DNA from 3 places in the Klebsiella sp. SYXHC3 genome. Region 3 is predicted to be linked to each of the others. Evidence: predicted binding sites of a transcription regulator. Region 3 holds the regulator's gene; each other region holds the start of a gene.
What was found. Region 3 encodes LexA, which represses DNA repair genes until DNA is damaged. Its sites were predicted from a motif close to TNCTGTATGTACATACAGNA; they were not measured.
Positions count from the first base shown of each region.

Region 1: a site for LexA is predicted at 1,959-1,978, ahead of rmuC (DNA recombination protein RmuC). Genes of this name have one in related genera too.
Region 2: a site for LexA is predicted at 2,063-2,082, ahead of AC2CGP_RS04995 (YebG family protein). Genes of this name have one in related genera too.

Region 1 covers NZ_JBXUNG010000014.1:67,140-71,306, forward strand. Annotated here, with positions in the region: gene AC2CGP_RS22885 (dienelactone hydrolase family protein) at 45-857, opposite strand; gene udp (uridine phosphorylase) at 1,123-1,884, shown strand; gene rmuC (DNA recombination protein RmuC) at 2,021-3,469, shown strand; gene ubiE (bifunctional demethylmenaquinone methyltransferase/2-methoxy-6-polyprenyl-1,4-benzoquinol methylase UbiE) at 3,540-4,167, shown strand, end outside.
Region 2 covers NZ_JBXUNG010000001.1:1,014,537-1,018,703, reverse strand. Annotated here, with positions in the region: gene edd (phosphogluconate dehydratase) at 1-49, shown strand, start outside; gene AC2CGP_RS05005 (bifunctional 4-hydroxy-2-oxoglutarate aldolase/2-dehydro-3-deoxy-phosphogluconate aldolase) at 88-729, shown strand; gene purT (formate-dependent phosphoribosylglycinamide formyltransferase) at 783-1,961, opposite strand; gene AC2CGP_RS04995 (YebG family protein) at 2,098-2,457, shown strand; gene AC2CGP_RS04990 (tellurite resistance TerB family protein) at 2,562-3,233, shown strand; gene ptrB (oligopeptidase B) at 3,356-4,167, shown strand, end outside.
Region 3 covers NZ_JBXUNG010000009.1:35,651-39,817, reverse strand. Annotated here, with positions in the region: gene AC2CGP_RS19395 (CsbD family protein) at 1-47, opposite strand, end outside; gene dinF (MATE family efflux transporter DinF) at 223-1,548, opposite strand; gene lexA (transcriptional repressor LexA) at 1,619-2,227, opposite strand; gene AC2CGP_RS19380 (diacylglycerol kinase) at 2,350-2,718, opposite strand; gene plsB (glycerol-3-phosphate 1-O-acyltransferase PlsB) at 2,849-4,167, shown strand, end outside.

The DNA.
Region 1 (4,167 bases), on a different contig from region 3:
CAACAGAGGAGGCCACGGCCTCCTCATTTCATGTATCAGGCGAGTTACCCTTTTTTACCGCCATATTGAGCAAACCAGTCCAGCATCCGCTGCCAGCCGTCTTTGGCTGACTCTTCGTGATAGCTGGCGCGATAGTCGGCGTTAAAGGCGTGATCGGCCTCGGGATAGACCACGATCTCGGCGTTCGCATTTGCCGCCCGCAGCGCCTGGCGCATGGTCTCGACGGTATCCTGCGGAATGCTGGCGTCTTTAGCGCCGTACAGGCCAAGTACCGGCGCGTTGAGATCGACAGCGATATCCACCGGGTGTTTTGGCGAATTCAGCGATTTTTCTCCCACCAGTTTGCCATACCAGGCGACGCCTGCCTTCAACTGCGGGTTATGCGCGGCATACAGCCAGGTGATGCGACCGCCCCAGCAGAAACCGGTGATCAGCAGACGATGGGCATCGCCGCCGTGGCGTGCCGCCCAACTGGCGACGTGGTCGAGATCCGCCAGCACCTGTGCGTCAGGCACCTTAGTGACCAGTTCTTTGAACAGGGTAGGGATATCGTTGTACTCATTCGGATCGCCCTGGCGGAAGTAGAGTTCTGGCGCAATCGCCAGATAGCCTTCCTGCGCCAGGCGGCGGCACAGATCGCGAATATGCTCATGTACGCCGAAAATTTCCTGCACCACGATAACGATCGGCAGTGGGCCGTCGGCGTTTTTCGGGCGGGCGTGATAGGCCGGCATATTCTCGCCCTGCGATGGGATCGAGGTTTCTCCGGCGGTAATGTGCTCATCCGACGTATGGACGGCGGTAGAGGCGTGCGGCGAGGCTGCAGGTGCGAATCCGGGTTGCTTGGTGGTGGTCATGGTATTCTCCGTACCCTTATTTATTAGCGCATCGATAAATATAGACTCTTAGACTGAACGTTAATAAAGCACAGTGCCTGAAAGCGGCTATCTTTTGTTCTGTGACCGCGAATATAACTTGTTAATGTGATGTAAATCACTATTTGTTGAAAAACAAATGCAATCATTATTATGCATGGTGACTATCATCACAAAAATAAGCGAGTGGCTTCTGTAAAGTACCCTTTTGCTTCTGCTGATACTTCGACCCACAGAGGAGTTTTTTATGTCCAAGTCTGATGTTTTTCATCTCGGCCTCACTAAGAACGATTTACAAGGGGCTACGCTGGCTATCGTCCCTGGCGATCCGGAGCGTGTGGAAAAGATCGCCGCGCTGATGGATAAGCCGGTTAAGCTGGCATCACATCGTGAATTTACCTCCTGGCGCGCTGAGCTGGACGGCAAACCGGTGATTGTTTGCTCTACCGGTATCGGCGGCCCGTCGACCTCTATCGCCGTGGAAGAGCTGGCGCAGCTGGGGGTTCGTACCTTCCTGCGTATCGGTACCACCGGCGCGATTCAGCCACATATCAATGTTGGCGATGTACTGGTGACGACCGGTTCTGTCCGTCTGGACGGCGCCAGCCTGCACTTCGCGCCGATGGAGTTCCCGGCCGTTGCTGACTTCGCCTGTACCACCGCGCTGGTGGAAGCGGCGAAATCAATCGGCGCGACCACGCATATCGGCGTGACTGCCTCCTCTGATACCTTCTATCCAGGCCAGGAGCGTTACGACACCTTCTCCGGCCGCGTCGTGAGCCGTTTCAAAGGCTCGATGGAAGAGTGGCAGGCAATGGGCGTCATGAACTATGAAATGGAATCCGCTACGCTGCTGACCATGTGCGCCAGCCAGGGCCTGCGCGCCGGGATGGTGGCAGGGGTTATCGTCAACCGTACCCAGCAAGAGATCCCTAACGCCGAAACCATGAAGCAAACCGAAAGCCACGCGGTGAAAATCGTTGTGGAAGCGGCGCGCCGTCTGCTGTAGTTCTTCTCTCTTTCTCACAGGGCCGGATCTTCCGGCCTTTTTTTTGCGTAGCGCCTCGCAGGAAAATCCTTTTCAACTGGACGTTTGTACAGCACAATTCTATTTTTGTGCCGTAAGTGGTTGCCGGGGAGGCGTTGTGGATATCTCTATTGTGATAAGCGCCGTGGTGGCGCTGGCGGCAGGGTTAATCGTTGGCTGGCTGGCGACAAAAGCCCGCGCCGATCAAATCCGTGCCGATCTCATTGAAGAGCGCCGCGAGCTGGATATTGAACTTAGCGCCGCACGTCAGCAGCTGGTGCAGGAATCGCACTGGCGCGATGAGTGCGAACTTCTCAACAACGAGCTGCGCAGCCTGCGTGATATCAACACCTCGCTGGAGGCCGACCTGCGTGAAGTGACCACCCGTCTGGAATCCACGCAGTTGCACGCCGAAGATAAAATTCGCCAGATGGTCAACAGCGAGCAGCGCCTGAGCGAGCAGTTTGAAAACCTGGCGAACCGCATATTTGAGCACAGCAACCGCCGGGTTGATGAACAAAATCGCCAGAGCCTGCATGGCCTGCTGACGCCGCTGCGCGAACAGCTCGACGGCTTCCGTCGCCAGGTGCAGGACAGCTTCGGCCAGGAGGCGCGTGAGCGCCACACGCTGGCGCACGAAATCCGCAATTTGCAACAGCTGAACGCACAGATGGCGCAAGAGGCGCTGAACCTGACGAAAGCGCTGAAGGGCGATAACAAAACTCAGGGTAACTGGGGAGAAGTGGTGCTTACCCGCGTGCTGGAGGCCTCCGGCCTGCGCGAAGGCTATGAGTATCAAACTCAGGTGAGCATCGAAACCGATAACCGCTCGCGGATGCAGCCGGATGTTATCGTGCGTCTGCCGCAGGGCAAAGATGTGGTTATCGACGCCAAAATGACCCTCGTCGCCTATGAGCGCTACTTCAACGCTGACGACGACTACACCCGCGAAGCGGCGCTACAGGAGCATATTGCCTCGGTGCGTAACCACATTCGCCTGCTGGGGCGTAAAGATTACCAACAACTGCCGGGACTTCGTTCGCTCGATTATGTGCTGATGTTCATCCCCGTTGAGCCGGCGTTCCTGCTGGCTATCGACCGCCAACCTGAGCTTATCAGCGAGGCGCTGAAGAACAATATTATGCTGGTTAGCCCGACAACCTTGCTGGTGGCGTTGCGCACCATCGCCAACTTGTGGCGCTATGAGCATCAAAGCCGTAACGCGCAAAAAATCGCCGAGCGCGCCGGGCGCCTGTATGACAAGATGCGGCTGTTTGTCGACGATATGTCGGCTATCGGTCAAAGCCTTGATAAAGCCCAGGATAACTATCGCCAGGCGATGAAAAAGCTCGCCTCCGGGCGCGGCAACCTGCTGGTGCAGGCCGAGTCATTCCGTGGCCTGGGGGTCGAGGTTAAGCGCGGGATTAATCCTGATTTAGTCGAGCAGGCCACGGCGCAGGATGACGAATATCGCCTTGAGGAAGATGAAAATTCACCGCGGGAAGATGTGTTTAGCGCCGATTCCGAGCCTGCAGCGAGCGCAAACGAGCACGTCAGGCCAAGCTGAAACGTATGGGAAATGGCCTGAATCTGTTACACTCGCTGAACATTTTCTTGATAAGTAAGCGGGCATAGAGATGGTTGAGGATTCACAAGAAACAACGCATTTTGGCTTTCAGACGGTAGCCAAAGAGCAGAAGGCGGACATGGTGGCGCATGTATTCCATTCTGTCGCTGCAAAATATGATGTGATGAACGACTTAATGTCGTTCGGGATTCATCGCTTGTGGAAGCGCTTCACCATCGACTGCAGCGGCGTGCGTCGCGGGCAAACCGTGCTGGACTTAGCGGGCGGCACCGGCGACCTGACGGCGAAGTTTTCCCGTCTGGTGGGCGAAACCGGCCGCGTAATGCTCGCCGATATCAATGACTCGATGCTCAAAATGGGCCGCGAAAAACTGCGCAACATCGGTATTGTCGGTAACGTTGAGTACGTTCAGGCCAACGCCGAAGCGCTGCCGTTTGCGGATAACACCTTTGACTGCATCACCATCTCCTTTGGCCTGCGTAACGTTACCGATAAAGACAAAGCGCTGCGTTCAATGTACCGCGTGCTGAAACCGGGCGGACGTTTGCTGGTTCTGGAGTTTTCTAAACCGATTCTCGAACCACTGAGCAAAGCCTACGACGCTTATTCCTTCCACGTGCTGCCGAAAGTCGGCGAGCTGGTGGCAAACGATGCGGAAAGCTATCGCTATCTGGCGG
Region 2 (4,167 bases), on a different contig from region 3:
CGAGAAGCTCTCCGGAGCCGAGCAGGGCGCAACCTGCATTACTTTTTAAGACGATTCGATTTGTAGATCTGGCGAGAGAAAACTCTGATGAAAAACTGGAAAACAACTGCAGAAGCAATCCTGACTAACGGCCCGGTCGTACCGGTTATCGTGGTGAAAAAGCTGGAACACGCGGTGCCGATGGCGAAAGCGCTGGTTGCCGGTGGTGTACGCGTTCTGGAAGTTACGCTGCGCACCGAGTGCGCGCTGGAAGCTATCCGCGCTATCGCCAAAGAAGTGCCGGAGGCGATTGTCGGCGCCGGTACTGTGACCAACGTTGAGCAGCTGAAAGCCGTTACTGAAGCAGGCGCGCAGTTCGCTATCAGCCCGGGCCTGACCGAATCCCTGCTGAAAGCGGCGACCGGCGAAGGCACCATCCCGCTGATCCCGGGTATTAGCACCGTATCCGAGTTGATGCTGGGCATGCAGTATGGCCTGAAAGAGTTCAAATTCTTCCCGGCGGAAGCGAACGGCGGCGTGAAAGCGTTGCAGGCGATTGCCGGTCCATTCGGCCACATTCGTTTTTGCCCGACCGGCGGCATCTCTCCGGCGAATTACCGCGACTATCTGGCGCTGAACAGCGTGCTGTGCATCGGCGGCTCCTGGCTGGTTCCGGCCGACGCGCTGGAAAACGGCGACTACGATCGCATCACCAAACTGGCCCGCGAAGCGGTAGAAGGCGCGAAATAATTTCTGCGCCTGTAATGACAGAAGCCCGGCACGCGTGAGCGACCGGGCTTTTTTTATCCCTTCACGACAACCGCGGCGGCGGCGGTTTTGGCGCGGCTGATGGCTTCATCGACGTTGTCAGCAACCGCCAGGGTCACGCCCAGGCGACGCGCGCCGGCGATTTCCGGTTTACCGAACAGACGCAACTGCAGACCCGCGCCGACGGCGGCCTGTAGATTGCTAAAGGTCACGTTCTCACTGGTTAGCTGCGGTAAAATCACCGCCGATGCCGCCGGTCCATACTGGCGGATGGCGCCGATCGGCAGGCCGAGGAAGGCGCGAACGTGCAGGGCGAATTCCGAAAGATCCTGCGAGATCAGAGTGACCATACCGGTATCGTGCGGGCGAGGGGAGACTTCACTGAAGATCACCTCATCGCCGCAAACGAACAATTCAACGCCGAACAGTCCATATCCCCCCAGCGCCAGCACCACTTTGCGGGCGATCTCCTGCGCGCGTTGCAGCGCGAGATCGCTCATCTGCTGCGGCTGCCAGGATTCACGGTAGTCGCCATCTTCCTGTCGATGACCTACCGGGGCGCAAAAGTGGACGCCGTCGACGGCGCTGACGGTGAGCAGCGTAATTTCAAAATCAAAATTTACCACCCCTTCGACGATGACGCGTCCGGCGCCTGCGCGCCCGCCTTGTTGGGCGTATTGCCAGGCGGCGCTGAGCTGGTCAGCCGAGCGGATAAAGCTCTGGCCTTTACCGGAGGAGCTCATCACCGGCTTAACGATACAAGGCAAACCAATTTCGTCGACGGCAGCGCGGAACCCCTCTTCACTGTCGGCAAAACGATAGGCAGAGGTGGGAATTTGCAGCTCTTCGGCCGCGAGGCGGCGAATGCCTTCGCGATTCATGGTGAGTTTTGCGGCTCTCGCCGTCGGCACTACTTTTTGCCCGGCCTGCTCCAGCTCAACAAGCGTGTCGGTGGCAATGGCTTCGATCTCCGGCACGATATAATCCGGCTTTTCTAAGGCGATCAGTTCACGCAGCGCGTCGCCGTGCAGCATATTGATGACGTGCGAACGATGGGCCACCTGCATCGCCGGCGCATCGGGATAGCGGTCGACGGCGATGGTTTCAATACCCAACCGCTGGCACTCAATGGCGACTTCTTTTCCGAGCTCGCCGGAACCTAATAACATTACCTTCGTGGCCGCGGGGCGCAGCGCGGTGCCTAATAAAGTCATAACCTACTCTCAGCGTAAACAGAACATGGCGCGCATTATAAACGAAAACGTTTGCGTCTGTCTTTACACGCGTAAGTTGAGAACAGCGGCGAAATTTGATATACTGTATATAAATACAGTATAAAGAGGCTGCACAATGGCGGTTGAAATCAAATACGTCGTGATCCGTGAAGGTGAGGAAAAAATGTCTTTTGCCAGCAAAAAAGAGGCCGATGCTTACGACAAAATGCTCGATTTGGCAGAGGTGCTCAATGACTGGCTGGTCACGTGCCCGCTGGAATTGGATGAAGCTCAGCGTGACAATATGTCGATGTGGCTGGCCGAGCGCAAAGACGCCTTACACCACATTCTGAAGTCAGGGAAATTGCCGGAAGCAGAAGAGCATGCTGAGGCGGCGGCAGAAATGCCGGAGTCTGCGCCTACAGAGGATGAAGCTCAGCCTGGTGCCGCCGAAGAAGGCGCCGCGAAAAAGCCGCGCAAAGCAAAGGCCGCCTGATAACCGGCGAAGCGGAAATTTTCGCATCTTTAGCCAGTCATAACATTTCCTGACGTCTTGTCGTTTAGGCTGATGGCATTGCATCTCGCGCTATGAGGAATGTTATGGCTAACTGGCTTAATCAACTCCAGTCCCTGCTGGGCCAGCAGGGCAATCCCGTCTCCGCTGAAAAATCTTCATCCGCTAAAAACCTGCTGCCCGGCGCCTTGGGCGGCCTTGCTGGCTTGTTGGTCGCCAGCAAATCATCGCGTAAGCTGCTGGCGAAATATGGCACCGGCGCGCTGCTGGTTGGCGGTGGCGCGGTGGCCGGCAGCGTGCTGTGGAATAAGTATCAGCAAAAAATGCGCGGCCAGCAGGCAGATATCGCGACACAGACATCAACAGCGTCTACCCAGGAACCGGTTGTGCTCGATGCGCGCAGCGAGCGGCTGATTACCGCGTTAGTCTTCGCCGCCAAAAGCGACGGTCATATTGACGAGCGTGAACGTCAGCATATAGAAGAGCAGTTGCGAGCGGCGAACATCGACGTGCAGGGCCGGGTGTTGATCGACAGGGTTTTAACCCAGCCGCTCGACCCGCAACGGCTGGCGCAAAGCGTGCGCGATGGGCAAGAAGCGCTGGAAATTTACTACCTCAGCTGCGCGGTAATTGATATCGACCATTTTATGGAGCGCAGCTACCTGGATGCGCTCGGTGACGCGCTTAAACTGCCTGAAGATGTCCGCGAAGAGATAGAACGCGATGTTCAGGCGCAAAAGCAGGCGCTTGATTCTTAAAAGAGAGCGTTCCGCTTGCATCGCTGGCCACTTTTGCCACCCTTATAGACACGACATCGTTCAGGGCGCACGATGCCCTGAGTGATTTTGTGATTCCATAATAAGACGCAGAAGAATAACGCATGCTACCGAAAGCTAAACGGATCCCCCACGCCATGACGCTACATGGCGACACTCGCATCGATAATTACTACTGGCTGCGCGATGACGAACGCGCGCGCCCGGAAGTGCTGGACTATCTCCATCAGGAAAATGACTACGGTAAAAAGGTGATGGACTCGCAAAGCAGCCTGCAGGAGCGGGTGCTGAAGGAAATCATCGATCGCATTCCGCAGCGGGAGGTCTCCGCTCCCTATAGCAAAAATGGCTACCGCTATCGCCAGGTTTATGAACCGGGCTGTGAATATGCGATCTACCAACGTCAGTCAGTGCTCAAAGAAGAGTGGGATGAATGGGAGATTTTGCTTGATGCCAACCAACGGGCGGCGAAAAGCGAATTTTACACCCTCGGCGGATTAGGCGTCGCGCCGAACAATCAACTGATGGCGGTGGCGGAAGATTACCTTTCACGACGTCAGTATGGCTTACGTTTTAAGGATCTGAGCAGCGGCGAATGGTCGGCGGAGATCCTGGAAAACGTCACGCCAGGATTCGCCTGGAGCAACGACTCGCGCTTCTTGTGGTACGTGCGCAAACACCCGACGACGCTGCTGCCGTATCAGGTCTGGCGACATGCCGTTGGTACCACCGCAGATAACGATGTACTGGTCTACGAAGAGAAAGACGACACGTTTTATGTCAGCGTGCATAAGACCACCTCCCAGCAGTTTGTGGTGATTTACCTTGCCAGCGCCACTACCAGCGAAGTGTTATTACTTAACCCGGAGCTTCCCGATGCGGAGCCGGTGTGTTTTTTGCCACGACGCAAGGATCA
Region 3 (4,167 bases):
TTACCTTTCAACTGTTTCCAGTTACCGCTGATTTCGTCTTTATTCATCATTACGTCCTCATCATTCGGTGGGTTAACAGCCCGTTTTGTTCCGGACATGGTAATAACTATAGATGACAATGCTGGCACCGATTCGTTATTCGGAATTTTTAACCATCAGGTCGATTGAAAACGCTGGGGGGATTTTCCCGGCTCGCGCTACGCTGAGCCGGGCTTTTTACATTCAGGAGGGTGAGTTAAACCAGGTGCCACGCTGCCAGTGGCGGCGCCAGATGAGCGCCAGCGAAAGCCCACGCAAAGCCAGGAACACGGCCAGCGCCAGCCACAGGCCGTGATTGCCGAGCATAGGCACAGAGAGCAACGTCACCGCAAACCCCGCAGCGGCTACCGCCATGCTATTACGCATCTCCGCGCCGCGCGTCGCGCCGATAAACATGCCATCCAGCAGATAACACCAAACGCCAATCACCGGTAGGATCATCTGCCAGAACAGATAGCGGTCTGCCAGCTGCTGCAATGATGGGATAGAGGTCAATAGCGCGATGATATGCTCACCGGCCACGCTGTAGATTAACGCGAACGACAGCGCTACCATTCCCGACTGCCGACAGGCAGCGCGCCAGACTTCCAGCAGTTGGCTACCGTCACGCGCGCCGTAGGCTTGCCCGGAATGCGCTTCGACGGCATAGGCAAAACCGTCCAGCGCGTATGCGGTAAAGGTCAGCATGGTCATCAGTACCGCATTGACCGCCACCACGTCGCTGCCAAGACGGGCGCCGAAGACGGTGATGGCGCCAAAGCAGAGCTGCAGCAGCAGCGAGCGCAGCATGATGTCGCGGTTAAGCGCCAGCAGGCGCCGCATATTGCCGCGCCACGCCTCCTTCAACATGGCAAACGTCACGCCACGCAGCGCCAGCACCCGTTTCGCCATCAGCAGGCCGATGATAAAGGTGGCGTATTCCGACAGCGCCGTCGCCAGCGCCGCCCCCTGCACGTTCATATGCAACCCCATCACCAGCCACAGATCGAGCACGATATTCAGCAAGTTGCCGACCACCAGCAGGATGACCGGGGCGCGAGCGTACTGCACGCCAAGCAGCCACCCTAACAGCACCAGGTTGGCCAACGACGCCGGGGCGCTGAGCCAGCGGATTTCCAGGAACCGCCTGGCCTGTTCCAGTACCGCCTCGCTCCCGCCGACGATATGCAGCGCGAGGTCAATAAGCGGCATGCGGAACAGAACGATGAGCAGCCCGGCGGCCAGCGCCAGGATCAGCGGTTGCACCAGCGCGCGCGCCAGGCGCTGCGGATCTTTGGCGCCATAGGCCTGAGCGGTTAAGCCAGTGGTGCTCATTCGCAGGAACAGCAGCAGCATAAAGAGGAAACTGGTCGCCGTCGCGCCGACGGCGACGCCGCCAAGATAGACGGGACTATCGAGATGGCCGACAACGGCGGTATCGACCAACCCAAGCAGCGGAACGGTGATATTGGAGAAAATCATTGGTAGCGCGAGGCGCCACAGTGCTTTATCGGCGGCGTTGAGCAGCATGAAGAGGGACCAGACAGAGGAGGAACATCGCAGCGTCATGCATCATGATGACGCTGCGTTAAGACGGGAGTTACAGCCACTCACCGTTACGGATCACGCCGACGGCCAGACCTTCAATGGTGAAGCTCTGCTGGCGCAGATCGACGACGATTGGAGAAAACTCACTGTTTTCCGGCAGCAGTTCAACGATGTTGCCCTGCTTTTTCAGACGCTTAACGGTCACTTCTTCATCGATACGCGCGACAACCACCTGGCCGTTACGCACGTCCTGAGTTTTATGCACCGCCAGCAGATCGCCGTCGAGGATACCGATGTCTTTCATCGACATCCCGCTTACGCGCAGCAGGAAGTCGGCATTCGGTTTAAACATCGCCGGATCAACCTGGTAGTGACCTTCAATATGCTGCTGCGCCAGCAGCGGCTCGCCGGCGGCAACGCGGCCAATCAGCGGCAGACCATGTTCTTCTTCCGTCAGCAGACGAATGCCGCGGGAAGCGCCGGAGACGATTTCAATCGCGCCTTTACGCGCCAGCGCTTTCAGGTGTTCTTCCGCCGCATTTGGGGAACGGAACCCCAAGCGCTGAGCAATTTCCGCACGCGTCGGCGGCATGCCCGTTTGGCTGATGTGATCCCGGATGAGATCAAACACCTCTTGCTGCCTGGTCGTTAACGCTTTCATTCCGCCCCCTGGGTGTATATACAGTTATGCTGTGAGTATATACAGCTAATGGTGATTTTGGAACCACATATCATATAAAAATCAGGAGATTCTTTCCGTTTTGCGAGCGTTGCCGACAAGACTTAGCGGTAATGCGACCACAGCAGCATGGCCCAGGTGATCAGCGCGATGATTATCGCCAGCAGCACCGCTGCCGACCCCATATCCTTTGCGCGCCCGGAAAGCTCATGATGCTCAGGCCCGATACGATCAACCACCGCTTCAATCGCGCTGTTAAGAATTTCGACTATCATCACTAACAGGACCGAGCCAATGAGCAGGACTCGCGTAATGACATCGACATCCAGCCAGCAGGCTATCGCCACGGCCACAATAGCGGCGACGCCTTCCTGACGGAAAGCGGCTTCATTAACCCATGCCGCGCGGAAACCTTTCCAGGAATAACCTGCTGCTTTAATGATTCTGGTTAACCCAGTGGTATTATTGGCCATCAAAAAGAACCTTTTAATGTAAATGACGTCGCTGAGTGTACGTGTTTGCCGTGTGACAACGGAAATTTTGTACGCTTTCTGTTATTCTTGCCGCGCATTTGCATGATTAACCAGAGGCTTCACATCGTTTATGTCCGGCTGGCAACGAATTTACTATAAATTACTGAATTTACCATTACGGGTGCTGGTAAAAAGCAAGTCTATTCCGGCAGAACCTGCTCAGGAATTAGGGCTCGATACCTCGCGTCCGATAATGTACGTCTTGCCTTATAACTCCAAGGCGGACCTGCTGACCCTGCGCGCCCAGTGCCTGGCGCATGATTTACCCGACCCTTTTGAACCGCTGGAAATCGACGGCACACTGCTGCCGCGCTACGTTTTCATCCACGGCGGCCCGCGCGTGTTTACCTACTACACGCCGAAAGAAGAGTCCATCAAGCTGTTCCACGACTACCTGGATCTGCACCGTAACCATCCCGACCTCGACGTGCAAATGGTACCGGTGTCGGTCATGTTCGGCCGCGCGCCGGGTCGTGAAAAAGGCGAAGAGAATCCGCCGCTGCGGATGCTTAACGGTATTCAGAAATTCTTCGCCGTCTCCTGGCTTGGCCGCGATAGCTTCGTGCGTTTCTCGCCGTCGGTCTCTCTGCGCCGCATGGCGGATGAGCACGGTACCGATAAAATCATCGCCCAGAAGCTGGCCCGCGTGGCGCGTATGCACTTCGCCCGTCAACGTCTGGCCGCCGTCGGCCCGCGCCTCCCTGCCCGCCAGGATCTCTTCAACAAGCTGCTGGCGTCGAAAGCTATCGCCCGCGCGGTAGAAGATGAAGCGCGCAGCAAGAAGATTTCTCACGAGAAGGCCCAGCAGAACGCCATCGCGCTGATGGAAGAGATTGCCGCTAACTTCTCTTATGAAATGATCCGCCTGACTGACCGTATTCTGGGCTTTACCTGGAACCGTCTGTACCAGGGGATTAACGTGCACAATGCCGAGCGCGTACGCCAGCTGGCGCATGACGGCCATGAGATTGTCTATGTGCCTTGTCACCGTAGTCACATGGACTACCTGCTGCTCTCCTATGTGCTCTATCATCAGGGTCTGGTGCCGCCGCATATCGCTGCAGGCATAAACCTCAACTTCTGGCCGGCTGGGCCGATTTTCCGCCGCCTGGGCGCTTTCTTTATTCGTCGTACTTTTAAGGGCAACAAGCTCTACTCCACGGTATTCCGCGAATATCTTGGCGAGCTGTTCAGCCGTGGTTATTCGGTGGAATACTTTGTCGAAGGCGGGCGTTCCCGTACCGGCCGTCTGCTGGATCCGAAAACCGGCACCCTGTCGATGACTATCCAGGCGATGCTGCGCGGCGGTAGCCGCCCCATCACGCTGGTGCCGATTTATATCGGCTACGAGCACGTGATGGAAGTGGGTACCTACGCCAAAGAGCTGCG